DNA from 2 places in the Staphylococcus lugdunensis genome. Region 1 is predicted to be linked to the other one. Evidence: riboswitches for the same ligand, from Rfam matches in the RefSeq annotation. Region 1 holds a riboswitch; the other holds the start of a gene.
The links. A riboswitch is a leader RNA that binds a small molecule or an ion and turns the genes downstream of it on or off. The one in region 1 is predicted to bind lysine.
Positions count from the first base shown of each region.

Region 1 (4,305 bases):
TAGCAAATGTCGATTTATATAGAACTTCTGGTCATTGGGCTCATTATAGATATGATATGTTTCCACCGATGAAATTAGATGAAAATGAAGAAATGGTATTACGTCCAATGAATTGTCCTCATCATATGATGATTTATAAAAATAAACCACATTCTTATCGTGAGTTACCAATCCGTCTTGCTGAATTAGGCACAATGCATCGTTATGAAGCAAGCGGTGCAGTATCAGGCCTACAGCGTGTTAGAGGTATGACTTTAAATGACTCACATATTTTTGTTAGACCTGACCAAATTAAGGATGAATTTAAGCGTGTAGTTCATATGATTCAAGATGTATATAAAGACTTTGGATTTGAAGATTATACATTCCGCTTAAGTTACAGAGACCCTGAAGATAAAGAGAAGTATATGGATGACGATGATATGTGGAATAAAGCAGAGTCAATGTTAAAAGAAGCAGTTGATGAGCTTGGTTTGCCTTATGTTGAAGCAATAGGTGAAGCGGCATTTTATGGTCCTAAACTAGATGTTCAGGTTAAAACTGCTATGGGCAAAGAAGAAACATTATCAACAGCACAACTAGACTTTTTATTGCCAGAGCGCTTTGAATTAACTTATATTGGTAGTGATGGTGAGTATCATAGACCAGTAGTGATACATCGTGGCGTTGTATCTACGATGGAACGTTTTGTCGCTTTCTTAACAGAAGAAACAAAAGGCGCTTTTCCAACATGGTTGGCACCTAAGCAAGTTGAAATTATTCCAGTCAATGTTGATTTACATTATGACTATGCAAGAAACTTGCAAGATGAATTAAAATCCCAAGGTGTACGAGTTGAAATTGATGATCGTAATGAAAAAATGGGTTATAAAATACGTGAAGCACAAATGCAGAAAATTCCATATCAAATTGTTGTCGGTGATAAAGAGGTTGAGAATAACCAAGTTAATGTTCGTCAATACGGCTCTCAAGATCAACAGACGCTTGAAAGGGACGAATTTATATGGAATTTAGTTGATGAAATCAGACTAAAAAAACATAGATAGTCTTGTAATATAGTAGGAATTAATGTATATTCATTATATAAAATTTTAAATTTGAGTTAGAGGTTGCAACTTTAATAAGTAACTTATCTATAGTTTTTATGGGACGCATATAGGTGAGTGAAAGGTAATGTTGCCGAAGCAAATGTTTATCCATAATAAATGTTTGTTGGGACAGTTATCGAATAGATACTGTACTGTCACAATATGTGATGTGCTACCAATATAGAAAAAATGGTTGTATATCTCTTATAGATATGTAACCATTTTTTATGCTTTAACATCGATTCGTTTGATAAAAAGAAAAGGACGCGATAAAACACTTGTAAAACAATAATAATTTCTCAACGGAAATTTTTGTGTATTTGACGATATAAAGATACGTTCATCATGTGTTTTGTCCCTTATCTACAATTGAAAAACGGGTGTATTTAGCTAGCCTCTACGTAAAAGAAAGGGAGCTTTTATGTCTAAGATTGAAAGTCAAAATGGCGGTATTATACGAGGATTAAAAGACCGTCATATTTCTATGATTGCTATGGGAGGGTGTATTGGTACAGGACTGTTTATGACTTCTGGTGGTGCCATACACGATGCAGGTGCGCTTGGCGCATTGATAGCATATGCAATTATTGGTATTATGGTATTTTTCTTAATGACTTCTTTAGGAGAGATGGCAACATACTTACCTGTCTCAGGTTCATTTAGTACTTATGCAACGCGCTTTGTAGATCCTTCATTAGGTTTTGCATTAGGTTGGAATTATTGGTTTAACTGGGTTATTACGGTTGCTGCGGATGTAACTATTGCCGCGCAAGTTATTCAATATTGGACACCAATGGCAGGGATACCTGCATGGCTATGGAGCTGTATCTTTTTAGTCATCATATTCTCATTGAATTCATTATCTGTAAGGATCTATGGTGAGAGTGAATATTGGTTCGCTTTAATTAAAGTTGTTACGGTTATTATTTTCATTGCTATTGGTCTACTAACTATTATTGGAATAATGGGTGGTAAATTTGTTGGCTTTGAAACATTTACTAAAGGCGAAGGACCTATACTTGGTGGGAATTTCGGCGGAAGCTTGCTATCTATATTAGGTGTGTTCTTAGTAGCAGGTTTTTCATTCCAAGGTACAGAACTTATAGGGATTACTGCTGGAGAATCTGAAAATCCAGAGCGTGCCGTGCCAAAGGCGATTAAACAAGTGTTTTGGAGAATATTGTTATTTTATATTTTAGCAATTTTTGTTATCGGAATGTTAATACCTTATGATAGTAATGCCTTAATGGGCGGAGATAATAGCATCTCAACTTCTCCATTTACATTAGTTTTTAAAAATGCTGGATTAGCTTTTGCCGCATCATTTATGAATGCAGTTATTTTAACTTCAGTATTATCTGCTGGTAACTCTGGAATGTATGCATCAACAAGAATGCTTTATTCAATGAGTAAAGATAAATTAGCATTCCCGATTTTCGGGAAAACTAATAAATATGGTGTGCCATATTTATCTTTATTACTCACAGCAATATTAGTGATCATTATCTTTTTAGTTCAAAAGGTTAGTGGCAATGCATATGAATATATCGTTGCGGCAAGTGGCATGACTGGTTTTATCGCATGGGTAGGTATTGCTGTAAGTCACTATCGATTTAGACGTGCATTCCAACGACAACACCATAATAAAAAAGAATTAAAATACAAAGCTAAATGGTTCCCATTTGGACCTATTTTTGCTGGTATTCTATGCGTTATTGTTATCATAGGTCAAGATGTGGATTTCATTAAAACTGGTGAATTTGATTTAAATCGCTTTGTTATTACTTATATGGGTATTCCGGTATTCTTAGTGTTCTTTATTTATCATAAATTAAGATACAAAACCAAAAAGATTCCACTAGAAGAAGTTGATTTAAGACAAGATGTTCACATGAATGAAATAAAACACCATTAATTTATAAAAGTAATTGACTTAATCATATAATGTTGTTATGATTGTATACGTTGAATACGAAACGTACCAAGTAGAAACACCCGTTTCTCACCTGTAGCGACGCATCAAGCTGTTGGCAGGTTAACATGACAGGCATTATTATGTCAGATTAAAGAGCGGGTATGCTATACCTGCTCTTTTTTGCTTGGAAAATTTCGTAAAATTTTGGGAGGTGTCAATCATAGCAAAAGATCAAACTCAAATTAATGAGAAAATTCGTGCTAAAGAATTACGTTTAATCGGACAAGATGGTGAGCAAATTGGAGTGAAATCTAAACGTGAAGCGTTAGAAATGGCTGAACGCGTAGAATTAGATTTGGTTGTAGTAGCTCCAAATGCTAAACCGCCTGTTGCAAGAATAATGGATTATGGTAAGTATAAATTCGAGCAACAGAAGAAAGAAAAAGAAATGAAGAAAAAACAAAAAGTCATCAATGTTAAAGAAATTCGTCTAAGTCCAACTATTGAGGAACATGATTTCCAAACGAAGTTGAAAAATGGACGTAAGTTCTTAACCAAAGGTGACAAATGTAAGGTTTCAATTCGCTTCAGAGGCCGTGCAATTACACATAAAGAAATTGGTCAACGTGTTCTTGAAAAATTTGCTGACGAGTGTAAAGATATTGCCACTGTTGAACAAAAACCTAAAATGGATGGGCGTCAAATGTTTATCATGTTAGCGCCAGTCAACGAAAAATAATTTAACGATTAGTAGGAGGAAATGGATCATGCCTAAAATGAAAACTCACCGTGGAGCAGCTAAACGTGTTAAAAGAACTGGTTCAGGACAATTAAAACGTTCTAGAGCGTTTACTTCACATTTATTTGCAAATAAAAATACAAAACAAAAACGTCACTTACGTAAAGCAAGATTAGTTTCTAAAAGCGACTTAAAACGCGTAAAACAATTACTTGCATACAAAAAGTAACAACCAATAATGAACATATAGAGTGATTTACTAAGGAGGAATTTAATATGCCACGAGTTAAAGGTGGAACAGTAACAAGAGCGCGTCGTAAAAAAACGATTAAATTAGCTAAAGGTTACTTTGGTTCAAAACATACATTATATAAAGTAGCAAAACAACAAGTTATGAAATCAGGTCAATATGCATTCCGTGACCGTCGTCAACGTAAACGTGATTTCCGTAAATTATGGATTACACGTATCAATGCTGCAGCACGTCAACATGACATGAGTTATTCTCGTTTGATGAATGGCTTGAAAAAAGCTGACATCGATATTAACCGAAAAATGCTTTC
Region 1 covers NZ_CP014022.1:126,397-130,701, forward strand. The annotation lists gene thrS (threonine--tRNA ligase) at 1-1,046, shown strand, start outside; lysine riboswitch at 1,096-1,271, shown strand; gene AL499_RS00615 (amino acid permease) at 1,510-3,003, shown strand; ribosomal protein L20 leader region at 3,066-3,191, shown strand; gene infC (translation initiation factor IF-3) at 3,215-3,742, shown strand; gene rpmI (50S ribosomal protein L35) at 3,771-3,971, shown strand; gene rplT (50S ribosomal protein L20) at 4,019-4,305, shown strand, end outside.

Region 2 (4,305 bases), 240 kb from region 1:
AAATGGGGTAGCTAGAGCTACACCAACACCTTCGAATAAATGTGCCATAATTATCTAGCTCCTTTTAATTTAATGACTTGCTCTAATACTTGAACGGCATTTAATGCGGCGCCTTTTAGTAAGTTATCAGAAGTACACCAAACATGGAATGTATTGTCTAGTGAGTCATCACGTCTAATACGTCCAACAAATACCTCATCTTTGCCCGTAGAATTAATGGCTAATGGATATTCATTATTGGCTGGATTATCTACGAGAACAACACGAGGATCTTTGTCAAATAAAGCTTTGATTTCTTCAGTTGTTGCTTCTTCAATAAGTGTAACATCGATTTCAACGCTATGACTATCTTGTACTGGTACGCGTGCACATGTTGCCGTTACACGTAAGTCTGGTTCGTTTAATATTTTACGTGTTTCATCAATCATTTTTTGTTCTTCTTTAGTATAGCCATCTTCTAAAAAGATATCGATGTGAGGTAGAACATTATTATAAATAGGGTGAGGATATGCTTCTGGTGCTTTACCATTTGCACCTTCAGCTAAATCTCTTTTTCCTTTAATACCAGAACCTGAAACGGCTTGATATGTTGTATATGCAACACGTTTTAAACCAAATTTTTCTTGCAAAACTCTTAGTGGAACTACTGATTGAATAGTTGAGCAGTTTGGATTGGCAATAATGCCGCGTTTAAAATGGGGTTCATTTACTTCTGGAACGACTAAGTCTATATCTTTATTCATACGCCATTGGCTTGAGTTATCAATTACAATTGCACCTGCTTGTTCGAAAATAGGAGCAAATTGTTTACTTGTACCACCACCAGCACTCATTAAGACATAGTCAAAATGTTCACTTGCTGCTGCTTCTGTTAATTCTTGTACTATATATATTTGATCTTGGAAATCAATTTTCTTGCCAGCTGAGCGCGCTGAAGAAAAAAGCACTAATTCATCAAAAGGAATGCCTTTTCTATCTAAAGTTTCTAACATTTTTGTTCCAACTAATCCTGTTGCTCCAACTACTGCTAATCTTGTCATAAGTCTGTCACTCCATTATTCATTCTATTTGAAATTTTGAAAATCTTTAAAATGTATCTATGGGATTGGGACAGAATTCAATATGAATTTGTAGTCCCGCCCCGGAAAGATTGACTAAGATTGAAAAAAGCTTTGTATCAGCGTATTTTCAATCCAGTCAATACTACCAATATAGGGCTCAGAGCCTAAAATATAGCTATGTCCCAGAAACATATTCTATATTTCAAATGCATCATACAATGTTTGTACGGCTCGGTCACCATTCTGTGCATCAATGACATAAGAAATGCTAATTTCAGAAGTGGTTGTTTGGTAAAAAGGGATTTTGGCATTTATCAATGTGATAAATGCTTTAGAAGCTACGCCTGACATATCGCGCATGCCTGAACCAATTAGTGAAATTTTGACATATGTTTCATTAATCTTATAATCTAATGCACTAAAAGATACGGATAGATTTTCTAATATATCTGAGATTTGATGAATATCACTATCTTTGATAGAAAATGATAATTGTAATCCTTCAACATTGACAATTTGAGATATCATATCTACATTAATTGCGCCTTTATCTAAAGCGGTAAATAGTTGTGTAAGCAAACGGTCATCAGATAAAGGATAGCTAATTGTGATATGCATCATGTGTTTATCTAAAGCTACACCAGTGACAGCTTTTTTCTCTAATATTTCACTATTGGGCATAATCCATGTTCCTTTCACATTTGATAAAGTACGACCTAAATAGATAGGAATATCATAATTTTTGGCTAACTCAACACTTCGAGTCTCTAATACGTCTGCGCCTAATGCACTCATTTCCATCATCTCTTCATAAGAGACGACATCTAATCTCTTAGCTCGACTCAAAATACGAGGGTCTGTTGCATAAACACCATCGACATCTGTGTAGATTTCACATGGGGTTGCATTACTAGCGGCAAGTGCAACGGCTGTAGTATCTGAACCCCCACGACCAAGCGTGGTTAATTCATAGTTATCATTTATACCTTGGAAACCTGCCACAACAATAACATCATACGTCTCAAATGCATGATCAAATACTGCAGGATTGATTTCAGCAATTTTGCTTTTCAAATGATGACCTATTGTTTTAATGCCAGCTTGATAACCTGTCATTGAACGGGAAGCAACACCTATATCATTGAGAACCATTGATAAATAAGAAACAGTTTGTTGTTCTCCGGTAGTTAACAGTAGGGCAAGTTCTTGATCTCTAGGTGTTGTTGTTAATGATTGTACGTTTTCCATTAACAGGTCCGTTGTTTTACCCATAGCACTTACTACTACAATTAATTGTTCACCTTCATCGACACGACGCTTAAGCATCGCTGCGATATTTTTTATTTTTGTAAAATCAGCGACTGATGAACCGCCAAATTTTAAAACGCGTCGTTTCAAATTGTTAAACCTCCAATATTAAAGGAGACACATGCTACTAAAAAAGAGCAAGTTCGGAATGCGCGAACTTGCTCGGGATTTTTATAACAAGTGATGCACTCCATTATTAAAAAATAATGACAAACTTTTGGCTTTTAACCATAAAGTCCAATAAAGCGAACCTGCTAGTTGCATTATTTCGGCATCGCACCCTTTCAGAAATAGCTGTTAGCAGACAGTACTCTATTTCTTACTAATGATTGATGCGCCTCATCAAAATCTTATTCAATTGATATGTTTTTCATTATACATGGTGGGTTAGCATCTGTAAACTGAGAATTTAGATTTTTACAAATTTACTGACAATTAAAGTTTTCATAATGCTGTAATTGACTAATTAATCATAGTTAATGTAAAAAGTAATATCGCTGCTATGCATTTTTAAAAATAATAAACAGGTTTATTTAAATATAAGTTTAGACATCACGCTCTCTGACAAGTGGAAGGAAGCGCGACAGTATTCATTTTGAATTTGTATTTCTTACCGGCATGTATGACTAAAATCGAAAAAAAGCTTGATATAAGCATATTTTTCTATTCAGTCGACTGCTGCCAATGCCAATATATACTTTAGAGCCTAAAACATAATTACGTCTTAGGCTCTGAATGATTTTTATAATAAATGACATTAAGATTAAATACAGTTCTTTTAAGTGCGAAGCATGATGAAGACATACTTGAGAGAACAGGGCAAACTATATTTAATGTACCAGTTTGTTTAGAAATCGATGGGGAGATTATGAGAGAACGCCAGTTTCTTTTAGATATTCTTCATATGGTAATTCTTTTGATAATCCACCAGCTTGATTTAAATCAATGACACGGTTGGCAATGGTATTGATGAATTCAAAATCATATGACGTAAAGATAATTGAACCTTTAAATGACTTCAAACCATCGTTTACAGCAGTGATACTTTCTAAGTCAAGATGATTTGTAGGTTCATCGAGTAACAGAACATTGGCACTTGAAAGCATCATTTTACTTAACATACAACGGACTTTTTCTCCACCTGAAAGAACGCTGGCTTTTTTCTTAACTTCTTCACCACTGAATAGCATGCGGCCTAAGAAACCACGTAAAAATGTTTCTGTTTGCTCATCTTCAGGTGCATATTGACGCAACCAATCAACTAAATTCATATTCACACCCTCAAAGAACTCTGAGTTATCTTTAGGGAAATAACTTAATGATGTCGTAACTCCCCACTTAACAGTACCTTCATCTGGTTCCATTTCTCCTGCAAGGATTTTTAATAATGTTGTTTTGGCAATTTCACTGTCACCAATTAGAATTGCTTTATCATTAGGATTCATAGTAAAAGAAATGTTATCTAAGACTTTTTCACCATCGATTGTTTTAGAGATATTTTCAACTGCTAACAAATCGTTACCAATTTCACGCTCTGGTGTAAATTTCACAAAAGGATAACGTCTTGAAGATGGTTGAATATCATCTAATTCAATTTTTTCCAACTGTTTCTTTCGACTTGTAGCTTGTTTAGATTTAGAAGCATTAGCAGAGAATCGTGCGATGAAATCTTGTAACTCTTTCATTTTCTCTTCTTTTTTCTTATTTTGTTCCTGAGCCATCTTTTGTGCTAATTGACTTGATTGATACCAGAAATCATAGTTCCCAACATATAATTTAATTTTTCCAAAATCTAAATCAGCAATATGGGTACATACGTTATTTAAAAAGTGGCGATCATGAGACACAACAATAACAGTATTATCAAAGTTAATTAAAAAGTCTTCCAACCAGCTAATTGCTGGAATATCTAGACCATTGGTAGGTTCGTCAAGTA
Region 2 covers NZ_CP014022.1:365,185-369,489, reverse strand. The annotation lists gene dapA (4-hydroxy-tetrahydrodipicolinate synthase) at 1-48, opposite strand, end outside; gene AL499_RS01800 (aspartate-semialdehyde dehydrogenase) at 51-1,040, opposite strand; gene AL499_RS01795 (aspartate kinase) at 1,257-2,459, opposite strand; lysine riboswitch at 2,545-2,720, opposite strand; gene AL499_RS01790 (ABC-F family ATP-binding cassette domain-containing protein) at 3,236-4,305, opposite strand, start outside.
Region 2: another riboswitch for lysine. It lies ahead of AL499_RS01795 (aspartate kinase); the one in region 1 lies ahead of AL499_RS00615 (amino acid permease).